Regions from separate parts of the Siminovitchia sp. FSL H7-0308 genome, predicted to be linked through region 3. Evidence: riboswitches for the same ligand, from Rfam matches in the RefSeq annotation. Region 3 holds a riboswitch; each other region holds the start of a gene.
The links. A riboswitch is a leader RNA that binds a small molecule or an ion and turns the genes downstream of it on or off. The one in region 3 is predicted to bind glycine.
Positions count from the first base shown of each region.

Region 1: another riboswitch for glycine. It lies ahead of MHB50_RS20830 (ACT domain-containing protein); the one in region 3 lies ahead of gcvT (glycine cleavage system aminomethyltransferase GcvT).
Region 2: another riboswitch for glycine. It lies ahead of glyA (serine hydroxymethyltransferase); the one in region 3 lies ahead of gcvT (glycine cleavage system aminomethyltransferase GcvT).

Region 1 covers NZ_CP150282.1:4,440,919-4,445,645, reverse strand. The annotation lists gene MHB50_RS20840 (superoxide dismutase) at 1-598, shown strand, start outside; gene MHB50_RS20835 (PFL family protein) at 662-2,023, opposite strand; gene MHB50_RS20830 (ACT domain-containing protein) at 2,037-2,312, opposite strand; glycine riboswitch at 2,410-2,488, opposite strand; gene MHB50_RS20825 (class I SAM-dependent methyltransferase) at 2,682-3,296, opposite strand; gene MHB50_RS20820 (3D domain-containing protein) at 3,521-4,141, shown strand; gene MHB50_RS20815 (SDR family oxidoreductase) at 4,492-4,727, opposite strand, start outside.
Region 2 covers NZ_CP150282.1:796,905-801,631, reverse strand. The annotation lists gene sdaAA (L-serine ammonia-lyase, iron-sulfur-dependent, subunit alpha) at 1-114, opposite strand, end outside; gene MHB50_RS03835 (serine dehydratase beta chain) at 120-614, opposite strand; gene glyA (serine hydroxymethyltransferase) at 630-1,880, opposite strand; glycine riboswitch at 2,053-2,159, opposite strand; gene speD (adenosylmethionine decarboxylase) at 2,505-3,812, opposite strand.
Region 3 covers NZ_CP150282.1:1,547,899-1,552,625, reverse strand. The annotation lists gene gcvPA (aminomethyl-transferring glycine dehydrogenase subunit GcvPA) at 1-904, opposite strand, end outside; gene gcvT (glycine cleavage system aminomethyltransferase GcvT) at 924-2,030, opposite strand; glycine riboswitch at 2,197-2,291, opposite strand; gene MHB50_RS07310 (SNF2-related protein) at 2,425-4,125, shown strand; gene MHB50_RS07305 (YqhG family protein) at 4,094-4,727, shown strand, end outside.

The DNA of each region.
Region 1 (4,727 bases), 1.7 Mb from region 3:
ATTGAACTATGATTATGATGAACTCGAACCATTTATTGACGCCCGAACATTAGAAATCCATCACAGTAAACATCACGCTACATACGTCAATAACTTAAATACATTGTTGGCAGGCCATGAACATCTGCAAAATAAACCGATTGAGGATATCCTCAGCAACTTGGATTCCCTGCCCGAGGAAATACGGACAGGTGTCAGAAATAACGGCGGCGGGCATTACTGCCACAGCCTTTTTTGGGAAATCATGTGCCCAAAAGGAGGTGATGAACCAACAGGGGATATTGCTAAAGCCATCGAACATTACTTTAAAACCTTTGATAACTTCAAAGATAAGCTTTCCCAAGCAGCCATTTCCCGGTTTGGCAGTGGGTACGGCTGGCTTGTACTTGATGGTGAGGAGTTATCCATCATGAGTACTGCTAATCAGGACACGCCGTTAATGACCGGGAAAACACCGCTGCTTGTCATAGATGTTTGGGAACATGCTTATTATTTGAAGTATCAAAACAGACGACCGGAATTCGTCTCTAGTTGGTGGAACACTGTGAATTGGGATCAAGTGAATGAATTGTATTTGGAAGCGTTGAATAAAAGGTAATTGAGGCAAAGAAATATGCCATTAGCTCCCGGACTGGTGACCCGGGAGCTTTTTTTATGTTACTTAATTAATTAATGATTGCAGCGGTGCAGGAATACGCCCGCCCCGGCGGATAAGCTTCTCTGAGCTGTATTGGTTGACACCCAGTACTGGCGCCCGCCCAAGCAGTCCGCCAAATTCCACGATATCTCCTTCCCGCTTTCCCGGGACTGGAATGACGCGAACGGCTGTCGTTTTCTTATTAATCATACCGATCGCGGCTTCGTCCGCAATGATCGCAGCCAGCGTGGCAGGTGAAGCATCGCCGGATAAGGCAATCATATCGAGTCCAACCGAGCAAACACATGTCATGGCTTCCAGTTTGGATAAAGTGAGCGCCTGGTCTTCGATGCCCCGGATCATTCCCTCATCCTCACTCACCGGGATAAAAGCGCCGCTCAAACCGCCGACATAAGAACTCGCCATGGCCCCTCCTTTTTTTACTGCGTCATTCATTAAAGCGAGAGCCGCAATTGTCCCATGTGTTCCGACCCGCTCAAGGCCGATTTCTTCCAAAATATCGGCAACACTGTCATTCATGGCGTTCGTGGGAGCAAGTGACAAATCCATGATTCCGAACGGAACTTGGAGACGTTCTGCAACAACCCTGCCAAGCAGTTCGCCGGCTCGCGTGATTTTAAAAACCGTTTTCTTAATAATATCTGCCACTTCTCCAAGATCAGCCTCCGGATGGCGCCTTAAAGCATTTAACACGACGCCCGGGCCGCTGACTCCCACATTCAGCACAACTTCTCCTTCGCCCGCACCGTGAAAAGCACCCGCCATAAACGGATTATCCTCAACAGGATTACAAAAAACGACAAGCTTGGCACAGGCAATCCCGTTTCGATCCTTCGTCCTTTCCGCCGCTTCTTTTATAATCAAACCCATCTCGCGAACAGCATCCATATTAATGCCCGTTCTTGTTGTGGCAACAGAAATGGAAGAACAAACCCGCTCCGTTACGCTTAATGCCTCCGGGAGAGCGTCAAGCAGTGTTTGATCTCCTTTGGCAATGCCTTTATGAACGAGAGCAGAATAACCTCCGATAAAATCGACGCCAATTGTGGCGGCCGCTTTGTCCAATGTTTTGGCCAACTCCACCGCCTGCTCCTTCGTCGCATTGCCCAGCAACTCGGCAATTGGCGTGACGGATATTCTCTTATTGACGATTGGAATACCGAATTCTTTTTCTGCCGCCTCCGCCGTGCTTTTTAAATTCCCGGCGTATTGTATGATTTTCTCATAAACCCGTTTGTTCATTTTTTCAAAATCAGAATCAGCACAATCCGACAGGCTGATTCCCATGGTGACGGTGCGAATGTCCAAGTTTTCCATTTGGACCATCCGAATCGTTTCCATCATTTCGTTCAGCGCTATATTCATATACATTCTCCTTCTATATACGGTGCATCGACTGGAAAATCTCTTCCCGTTGAATATTAATTTGCTGTCCAATTTTCACGCCAAGTTCATCAAACTGTTTTTGCAAGCCTTCCAAATTTTCAATGCCCGTTACATCAACAACCATCATCATTGTAAAAAAATCTTGCAAAATGGTTTGCCGGATATCCAAAACGTTAATGTGGTGATCCGACAACACTTTCGTTACACTTGCAATAATCCCTACTTGATCTTTCCCAACCACGCTGACAACTGCGCGTCTTTTCTCCATGTTGTAATAGCCCCCTTCTTGAAATTGTAAACATAAAAAAAGATTGGATCTCTCCAATCTCCGAAAGTCAGTAGAATAACGTACATAAAAGTTCGTATGTTACTCTTCTGTCCTTTTGCCTGAGATTGTGAATCCTTCGGCGCCGCGTAAATCACGGTCTCTCCAGAAGCTGCTCCGGTTATAGTTTGATCCATAACCCTCATTGCTCATATTTTTGTCGATAAGTTATTTTAACAATCCGGCTCGTATTGAGTCAATAGCAGTTTTTAGAAACTTAGCACTCCCGTCTGATAATCGTGAAATAATAGCGCAAAGGACATTTCTTCTCATTCGCCTTTGCCATACCCTTCCGACTCGGATGATAACGCACTAGACCCGGGTTCCCGGCTTGGCCCAAATAAGATGCACCATGTTAAACCAGTGGCTTTCCACCTTGTCAATCTCGATTCCCGAAGCTTTTACAAGCTCCAGCATGTCACGATTATGATGACATCCGACCACACGGCAAAAAAGTGGATTGAAAGTCCTTTGGAATGTCGAAATCGCGACATGAGAGCTAATGCCATGCTCCAATAATAAAATGTTCCCGTCAGGCTTACACCAACGCTGGATTTTTTGAAACATGCCGAGAGGATTTTCGTAACAACAAAATGAAAGCGTCGAAACAATGGTGTCGAACGATTCCTCATCAAAGCTCATTTTCTCGATGTCGCCACAAATAAAGACAGCATCCATGTGATGAGCGGCGGCCGCCACCCTGGCTTTGCGAAGCATCTCTTCACTAAAATCCGTCGCCGTCACCTTGACCCCTGAAGGATAGTAAGGAAAATTGGCTCCCGCCCCAACCGCCAGTTCAAGAACTTCTCCTTCGGCTTGACGAATCAACTCTTGGCGCCACCTTTTTAACGAAGCAGAATCCTTTCCCTTGGCATATCTTTTCGCTTGCCTGTCAAACAATCGAACCAGCTTCTCTTTTTTCACCATTCTTCCTCCTCGCTCCCGGCTTTATTAAAATATAACACGGTTCTGTAATATAGTGTCTTTTTTGTTTAGAACCTTGAAAATAGCGATTCCCTGGCTTGGTTACCAAGACATGTTCATGTTTTTTGGAAATATTTTGTAACCGAAAGTATATACAGATGAAATACGGCTGTCATATTCCCCTGTTATACTAAGACCTACGATTTAAAATAAAGGAGTTTTGCATGTTGAGAAAAATAGTCATATCTATGGTTACAGCATCTATTCTAGTAGTAGGTTTTTCTGGAGCAGCTTCAGCGGCAACGGACACATATACAGTTAAAAAGGGAGATACACTTTGGGGTATCGGATTACAGCATAAGGTTTCCGTCAGCCAATTAAAAAGTTTGAACGGACTAACAAGTGACCTTATCATCCCGAATCAAGTATTAACGATTACGAATTCAAACACGGCGGCGCCAGTCAATACAACAGAAAAGCCACAAGCACCTGTTCAGACTGCCAGTCCCGAAGCAACCGCGAATGAAACTACGAATGATACGACAAATGAAACTGCCAATAAAACAATCACAGTTACAGCGACAGCCTACACGGCCAGTTGCAAAGGATGTAGCGGCATTACCGCTACCGGCATTGATTTAATAAAAAACCCTAACGCCAAAGTCATCTCCGTTGATCCGAATGTCATACCTCTTGGGTCCAAAGTTCATGTAGAAGGATACGGAACTGCCGTTGCGGGAGATACTGGCGGCGCGATAAAAGGAAATAAAATTGACTTGCACGTGCCTACTAATCAGGAAGCATTAAACTGGGGAGTCAGAACAGTTAAAGTAACAGTTTACGAGTAAACAAAGAATTAGGGGCTGTCTAAAAAGCTTCTAAAGTAAATCAGTCGCAGAAAAACGCTTCGTATTTCTGCGACTGATTTTGCATTTTGACATATGTTTAAAACCCCAACATTTATATAGAGCCTTTATCAAAAAAATCGGAGCCCTAGACGGTCTCCGATTGAAATCATTCCATAATTTCCATTCCATTGTTTTTACAACATATACCACAAGTATTTCCACAGCTCATGACAGATTCCCGCAAATATCAAGGATCAAATTCCCCATTTTCTTGTAAGCACCCTGTTTTATAAAGCCATATCAGTAAATGCATGAGGGGGACAAGACATAGCCATTACATTTGGGTGATCTTAACTTTTATCATAACGATGAACAACGCGCAGCCCGCCGGACGCCGAAATCACACTTCCTGTTATCAAATCGGAATCATCTTCACACAAAAAGGCAACAATGCGGGCAATATCTTCCCCTGTACCGGAACGCCCTATCGGGGTGTGCGTATCCCTCACTTTTCTTGCCGTTTCGATGTCTGCTTCTTTCATATCGCCGACAATATCTCCAGGGCAAACCATATTGGCAGTGATGC
Region 2 (4,727 bases), 750 kb from region 3:
GTCTTTCTGGCTTCGGCCGGTCTTGCTTGCTTCCCATTCCAGCATAAGCTCGCCAATTCCCCAATTTTTTTCATGACACTGTTGGAGCAGCTCTTCCATCGAAGAGAATTCCATTCTTTTCACCTGCTTTCTGATAGATATGTTTCTTTGATCCACTCCATATCAATCTCGGTATTCAACAACAGATCCAGCCGATGCTCATTCATGTAAAAAATTTTTGAAAGCCCCCCTCCCAGGGATGCACCTCCAATTTCCAGCCCCTTGCCTTTCCTTCTGACTTCAACCATTAGCGTATTAGGGTGGTCAAAGTAAGAACATTGGTTCTCCATTTGAAACGTAACGTTCATTTTTTCATCTTGCGCAAGATCGAAGGCATAGCGAATACCCGGGTCATCCGTATCCATGCCAAGCAGGCCGCCTAAAATGGCCTTATCTGTCCCATGCCCCCGATATGTTTCCGCGAACGAATCATAGAAAGTGATATGGGCATAGTCGGGAACACCCCCGAGAAGATCATAAGCAAACTTTCCGATGGACACGACACCAGCCGTATGAGAGCTGGAAGGCCCCACCATAATTGGACCGATAATATCAAAACAACTGTTATAAATCACTTTCGCCACCCCACTTTATCTAACCAATAGCTCTTGATAAAGGGGATATTCGCGACAAAGTTGCTGTATCGTTTCTTGCACGCGCTTCGTAACAGCCGGATCTCCCTTGCTCTTTAAAATATCCGCTATAGCGCGACCAATGAGCTCCATATCTTTTTCTTTCATTCCGCGGGTTGTGACAGCAGCGGTTCCAATCCGAATCCCGCTCGTCACGAATGGACTTTCCGGATCATATGGAATTGTATTTTTATTGACGGTGATGCCTGCTGCTTCCAGCAAATGCTCCGCTTCTTTTCCAGTCAGTCCCCAAGCACGCACATCCAACAAGACAAGATGGTTATCCGTTCCGCCTGAAACGAGCCGGGCCCCCGTCTCTAATAAGGTTTCAGCAAGTTTTGAGGCATTTGACACAATTTGTTGAGTGTACGCTTTAAAGTCCGGTTGAAGCGCTTCCTTGAATGACACCGCCTTAGCAGCAATCACATGCATGAGCGGTCCGCCTTGAATGCCTGGAAACACTGCTTTGTTTATTTTTTTCATCACATCTTCATCATTCGTCACAACAATTCCCCCGCGCGGGCCTCTCAATGTTTTATGTGTTGTACTCGTAACGACATCCGCATACGGGACGGGAGAAGGATGAAGGCCACTGGCTACAAGGCCGGCAATATGGGCCATGTCCACCATTAAAATGGCTCCCGTTTTGTCCGCAATCTCTTTAAACTTGAAAAAATCTATGATTCTCGGATATGCACTTGCACCGGCAATGATCATTTTAGGACGCTCTTTTAAAGCGATGGCTTCCACCTCGTCATAATCAATCAAGTGGGAATCCTCTCTTACACCATAAGCGACGACATCGAACCATTTTCCTGACAGATTGACGGGGCTTCCATGAGTCAAATGCCCACCGTGTGATAAATTCATCCCCATGATCTTATCGCCCGGCTCCAACATCGAGAAGAAAACAGCCGTATTCGCTTGAGCACCGGAGTGGGGCTGAACATTGGCAAAATGGGCATCAAATAAAGCCGTTAACCTGGCAATCGCCAATTTTTCAACAACGTCTACGTGTTCACATCCTCCGTAATACCTTTTGTCCGGATACCCTTCCGCATACTTGTTCGTTAAAACAGAACCCATTGCCTCCATCACATCTTCACTGACAAAATTTTCAGAAGCAATCAATTCCAATGATCCATCTTGGCGCTTTCTTTCTGCCTGAATAGCCCGATAAATTTCCACATCCCCGTTTAACAAGCTCATTTTGGTTCCTCCTTTTCCCTATCTTCCCCTCCTTGTATTTTTTCGCACACAAAAAGGACAGGGGAAAGATAGCATTTTAATCTACCCTTCCTCTGTCCTGTTACCTGAGAGTTTAAAACTTCATAACGAAGTATTCCCCTTTGGTGGCCTTTACAGGCGCTCTCCAGAGACGCGTCCAAGCACGGTACTTTTACCTGAGAGATTATATCCCAAGGAATTTTTTGGGACTTGCTCCTTCGGTGCCAAACCCAACGGTTTAGTCTCTCCCGTGATTTTCATTCGCAATTATTTGATTATTTCATAATATATCTGAACTTCAAGGGATTGTCAATAAAAAAATCTTTTTCTGTACCTTACTCTTCATGAAAGCATGGCATTTATCCCTAGCCGCTGTAGAAAAAGAACTGAAAAAGGATTCGCTGAAAGTGCTATTCTCAAGATTTTTCACAACATCTAAAAGGGAAGCCTTGGCAAATTGCGTTTTTCCAATCGCTAGGATCTCTCTGCCGCGCCGCCTGGGTACTCCCGGGAATCCTCGGCCCTCTGCTTTCGATGGTTTTTGACGATTACAGGAATCATTACTCGATATGAAAAATCCCCTTGTCTTGAGAAATTGTAAGATACTCAAAATTGGTTTATTTCTTTTTGGTATATTACATGAAGTTTGAGGTCTTTTATACAGTTACTGATTAAGCCCGTTTTCGGAGGCTGAAGACTTGGGGGCAAATGAAATAATTTTTCTAGATTTGAGTCGATTGCTCGATGGGGAACTGAAATGTCAGGGATTATTTTCATGATATTTTCACGGCTGGCCAAATGGAATCCCCAGACACCAAACGACGGCACCACTGTATAATAGGCTTTCGTTTTGAAACCAGCAGTATTCAATGTTTTTGCTATGCTCCAATACACTCTCGGAGTATCCCTCGGGGAATTGGATTGGCATGAAACGACTCCTCCCGCATTCAAATGCCTGCCGGCCCCTATAAATAATTCTTTGGTATATAATAAGCTGGTTGTAGGATCGACGGGATCAGGAAAATCAACGATGATGACATCATAACCCTCCATTGTTTTCTTTAAGTATTCCATCGCGTCCATTATATGCACCTTTACCCTGCCATCCCTTAACGAGCCGGCATTTATAGCAGCAAGTGCGGGCTCCTCTTTTGCCAAACGAATCATGACGGGGTCAATATCCACAAGATCTACATGTGCTACATCAGTATATTTTAATATTTCACGAAGCGCGAGTCCGTCCCCTCCGCCTAAAATCAGTATTTTTTTTCTTGATTTTGCCAGTTCCATTGCTGGAAATACCAGTGCTTCATGGTAATACCTTTCATCAAGGGATGAAAACTGCAACTCATCATTTAGATACAATCGAAGGTCTTTTCCCTCGACAAGCAAAATATCCTGAAAACCACTGAATCCTCTATACAAGATATTGTGCTTTCCATTTATAAGTTCTTTCAGAACCTTCATGTCCGACTCATTTCCCCGCTCTTTATTTGTTACATGAAGTGGTTTTCCCGGCTCACGAATACTTTCATTTTCAGAAAAAATTCGGCTTTTATGCCCTCTTGGGATTTCATGCATAAAGACGCGCCTTGCGCCTATTTTGCGTAGAAATCTTTGTAACACATTCCAGACATCCTGATGGGAACATGTATATAAGTCCAAAGCTGTATACCTGTATTCAGGCCAAGTGTGAATAGAGAAATGGGACGAAGAGATAACGATCGTACCCGTTACTCCTTGGGGTGAAAACGTATGGAAATAAGCCATCAGAATTTCCAATTGCAGTTCTCTCAAGGACTCTAAAATCAAACTTTTTACCTCATCAGCGCTATCAATGACACTAGCATTACAATCATAGGCATCCACGATAAAATGTTGTCCTATTACGCCCGTTGCTTCCATGTCGTCCATTCCTTCCAGTCCTGATATTTTTTCGCTTCGCCCGAATCACCCATATTCCCGCAAACACATCCATAACTAACGTATGAACTTATCAATGTGCAAATGCTAAAAAATGAAAACTCTGCCTTGCTCCATTGAGCGAACGGCACGTTTTCGTCTATGAGTAGGATTCATGGATAATTCCCAATCCGTAAAACATTAATCCACTATGCTTCCGCGGTCATGAAGGAATAATGTGAGGAAGTTGGAAAAAATCATTGCGAAGCCATATAGAGTGCGACACGATACAATGAGATAAAACTCCATATATAGCGTTATTTCAATCCACGCACTCATATAGAGTGCGACGCGGATGATGATGGCACTTTAAAGGATGAAATACATATTTCAATCCATGAACTCATATAGAGTGCGAGAAAAAGAGTTTGAAAGAGTCATTTCAGGAATCCGATTTTCAATCCACGCACTCATCATAAAGAAAAACTTCCAGCAATGGACGCAGACCTACAAGATGTAAGCCAAGCAAGGTTGCCATACGATGTCGCGTTCTTTCCTCCACCCCCGTTCCCCACTGAACACAGCAAGACAAAGGCCAAGATCGAGTTCAGTCCATTTTACTGTGTAAATTCCTCACGCTCTATTCGGGATAGAGCGAAACTTCATGCGGCGAAGGTTGTTATTCCGCTTTTTGTTCGTTAAGCCAATCCGGCACTGGGTGTTGGACCAACTAGCTTTTCTCCGGACATCATCCTTTCTTCAGGGGGGCATGACAGGATGTTAATGCCGGGTCAAGCGAAATTTCAAGGAACGAAAGCTTTTATTCAGCTGATTGTTCGTTAAGCCAATCGGGCGGATACTGGTTGTTTGAACCCATTGTTTACTTTTTTCGGGTCCTTTCTGCAAAGGGCCTTACTGCCGGTTAAT
Region 3 (4,727 bases):
CGTCTGTTGTCTGTCCAACAAGTCTTCCCGGAACTTTTCGCATAAGTTTTTTCGTGACGGCGAAATAGCCGCAATGCGGACCGCCAAAGGAAGCGGGAATGCCGAAAGGCTGGGCATCTCCGACCACAATATCTGCACCAATGGCGCCTGGAGGTGTTAAAACACCTAAAGAAAGCGGGTTGCTGGAAACGATCAACAGTCCTTTTACGTCATGGATGAGCGGTTCAATTTTCTTAAGCGGCTCAATTTGGCCAAAGAAGTTCGGGTATTGTACAATTACCGCAGCAACCTCCTCGTTGATTTCAGCCTTTAAAGCCTCCAAATCAGTCAAACCATCTTTATCGGGAATTTCTATCACTTCAACTGCCTGGCCTTTGGCATATGTCTTTAATACATCGCGTGATTCGGGATGGACCGTCCTTGATACGAGAACTTTTTTTCTTCTTGTATGTCCGGCAGCGAGCATGGCCGCCTCTGCAAGCGCCGTTCCGCCATCATACATGGAAGAGTTTGCAACATCCATTCCTGTTAATTCACATATCATTGTTTGAAATTGAAAAATGGCCTGGAGCTCACCTTGAGAAATTTCCGGCTGATAAGGCGTGTAAGCGGTGTAAAACTCTGATCGAGATATCACATGGTCAACGATTGTCGGGATATAATGGTCGTACACTCCCGCTCCCAAAAACGAAACATGTTGTTGTAAATCGGCATTTTTGGCAGCAAGCCGAGACAACTCCTTTAATAAGGCGGATTCGGATTTGGCTTTTTTAATATTGTACTTCCTTTTGAATCGCACTTTATCCGGTATATCCGAAAATAAGTCATCTATTGAATCTACTCCGATCGTTTGCAGCATTTCTTTCTTGTCTTCTTCCGTCATAGGCAAATAACGATGTTTGATCATATTTTTCTCCCCCATCCTATTTTTTTGGACGTGTATAAAATGGCGTTTTAATGATTTTTGCTTGTAAACGTTTTTTGCGCACAGCCACTTCCAACTCATTCCCTACTTCACTGTACTCAGACTGAATGAGAGCAAGGCCGATGTTTTTTTTCAGCGTAGGAGATTGTGTTCCCGACGTGACAAACCCAATTTCTTCATCATTCTTATATACGGAATAGCCATGCCTCGGGATGCCCCGCTCCAGCATTTCGATACCTACAAGTCTTCTAGAAACGCCGTTTTCCTTTTGCTTTGTCAGGGCTTCTTTTCCGATAAAGTCCTCTTCTTTATTGAGTTTTACGGCAAATCCGATGCCTGCCTCTAAAGGAGAAATGTCCGGGGACAATTCCTGTCCATAAAGCGGCAAAGTCGCCTCGAAGCGCAACGTATCTCGTGCACCAAGGCCACAAGGCTGAATCCCCTCTTCCTTGCCTGCTTTTAGCAGATCTTCCCATATTTGAGTGGCGTCTTTCGGGCTACAGTAAATTTCAAACCCGTCTTCACCTGTATACCCAGTTCGGGAAACAAGAGCTTTCGCTCCGTTTACATCAACATTCTGTTGAAATTTGAAAAATTTGACATCTCTCAAATCCACATTTTTTACAATTTTTTGCAAAATCAATTGCGCTTTCGGTCCTTGAATCGCAATCAAGGCATATTGGTCTGAAACATTCTTCACTTCGACATCTTTATCCGCGTATTGTGTTAACCAGGCAACATCTTTTTCCGTATTGGCGGCATTCACGATCAACAAGTATTCTTCTTCATCAAGCCGATAGATGAGCAAATCGTCTACGACTCCGCCATTCTCATAGCACATTGCCGTATATTGAGCGCCGCCCTTCTTCAGTTTGGATACATCATTGGTCATCAATTTTTGAAGAAACGCTTCACTCTCTTTCCCTGTCACCAACACTTCTCCCATGTGGGAAACATCAAAAATGCCTGCTCTTTCCCTGACGGCTTCATGCTCCTCTTTTATGCTGGAAAACTGGACAGGAAGATCCCAGCCGCCAAAATCAATCGTCTTTGCCCCGTACTTTTCATACAAAGGATACAAAGGGGTTCGTTTTAATTCTGACATTGTCCTTCCTCCTTTTTATCTTTTATGTAACATCAGGCAATAAAAAAAGACAGAAAAACCCCTATGAAAAGGTTTCTCTGTCTTGGGACCTGAAAGTTTGACCGCTTTAAGATCGGCTTTCTTCTTTGGTGGTTTTCTCGTAGGAAGAAAACGCTCTCCAGAGTTGCGTCAAACAAGAGTCTTTTTGCCTGAGAGATTCGCACGGGTTCGCGCTTGCTCCTTCGGCGCCGAAAATTCATCGGTCTCTCCTCTTGTCATCATTCGCCTATATTCTTTTTGAGACTGGTTATACTATTATCATGCGAAGCTTGCTAGTTACACACATCGTACCATTCTTTTGCCAATTGTTCAAACATTTTCCTCAATCATACATAGAAAAGGAGAGGCGTTCACGATGAAGGTACCTATCCAATCTGATGCCCAATGGCTTCCGGGCTTCCTGGAGCGAATCGAACAGGATGGCCCTTGGGCCAATCAACAATTGTTCAAGCTGGCATTAACCGCGGAAAAACAGCTACTCGTTCCTGAGTTTGAGGGTCTAGTCGCACCGAACCATTTGCCTCAACTAACATTATTGCCCCATCAACTGGAAACGGCCACTGTCGTTGTGGAAAATATGAACGGCAAAGCCATTTTAGCTGATGAGGTGGGGCTGGGAAAAACAATTGAAGCGGGATTGATCTTAAAAGAATATATGATTCGCGGCCTTGTCAAACGGGCATTGATCCTTGTCCCCGCATCTCTCGTTTCCCAGTGGACATACGAGCTGAATTCCAAATTCCATATCCATGCCGTTGCGGCAACAAAAAGTTATGTATGGGGCCAGTATGACTGTATCGTTTCATCCATTGATACAGCAAAACGGAGCCCTCACTGCGACATCATTTCCGAACAAGATTTTGATTGTATCATTGTTGATGAGGCCCACAAGCTGAAAAATCATAAAACGAAAAATTACCAGTTCGTGCAATCTCTCCCCAAAAAGTATTGTCTGTTGCTGACGGCAACACCGATTCAAAATAAAATTGAGGAAATTTTCTACCTCGTCTCCTTGTTAAAGCCAGGCCACCTAGGGAGCCAAAGCAGCTTTTTGGAGAAATATAAAAATAAAAAATTATCAAAGCAAGAAAATGAACATTTAAAAAGCCTGATTAATAAAGTAATGATTCGGAACAGAAGAGCTGACACCAAAATTGAATGGACAAAGCGCCATGTTGAAACCATTCCGATTGAATTCAGCAAAGAGGAACGCGAGCTTTATGATGGGATTGATATATTAAGGGAGTCCTGTGAATCTTATACAGCAAATGCTTTTTCAATTATTACTTTACAGCGGGAAGCGTGCAGTAGCCGGGAAGCCGTTTATTTTACATTAAAAAACATGTTGCAAAAATATGAAAACCCCTCAGATGAATATGTGAACAAGCTTACATTTTTGCAAACAAAGATAGATGCCGTATCACAAAACTCAAAAGCACTGAAAGCGCTCGAATTGATTAAAAAAATCAATGATAAAGTGATTATTTTTACAGAGTACCGTGCTACGCAACTATACTTGCAATGGTTTTTGCAGCAGCACGGGATTAAATCTGTTCCGTTTCGCGGAGGTTTTAAGCGCGGGAAAAAAGATTGGATGAAAGAATTGTTCAAAAATCACGTGCAAGTACTGATCGCAACCGAAGCCGGTGGCGAAGGGATAAATTTGCAGTTTTGCAACCACGTCATCAACTTTGACTTGCCATGGAATCCGATGCGCCTTGAGCAAAGAATTGGCCGGGTGCACCGACTGGGCCAGAAGGAAGATGTGTATATTTATAACTTCGCAGTGAAAAATACAATTGAAGAACATATTGTCAATTTGCTGACGCAAAAAATTAAACTCTTTGAGCGTGTAGTCGGAGAATTGGATGATATTCTGGCAAAGCTGGAATTTGGCAGTATCGAGGAACATATGCATGATATTTTCAAGGAATCCAAGTCGGAAGGGGAACTGAAGGTGAAGATGGCAAACCTTTCCGCCTTCATCCAGTTTGCTGATTCCATAAGAGAGGAAAGTGAAACAAATGCTTCAACAAGAAATACATCAATATCTTGAGAACTTTTTTGAAGCGACGCAATGCACCATTTTGGAAAACGGCCCCGGATTTTTAACCGTCCAATTAACGATAGAAATGGATAAGGAACTGATGAATCGGCCATTTTATTGGACATATTTAGAAAAGACGGGCGGAATACCCAATCCGGGAAAACTGACTTTTATTACAGATGAAGAAAAAGCTCCGGAAAATGTAAAGGGCGAATATATACATTTTGGCGCCCCCCGTCTTCACCAATTATTCCATTCAGCCAAAAAAATGGCAGCCTATATCCGGTTGTACGAACAGCCAAACCCACCTCCATTTCAATCCGTTCCGCTTTATCCCTGGCTGAATGTGAATTTGAAAATATCATATCGTTCCGACAGGAAACGGGATGTGTTAAAATCCTTCGGGCTCCATTTAATAAACGGCATGCTCGTCGATCATTTTCATGAAAAAATGCAAAGCCGCCAGCTCGTACCAAAAATTCCGGATTATTGTTTTACAATTTCCCCCATCATCAAACCCGGCAGCGGTTTAAAAAGAATCGATGCATTTGTAAAGAATGAAATTGCAGCCAGTGACCATTCATGGGCCGTGTTGGCCAAAAAGAGACAGG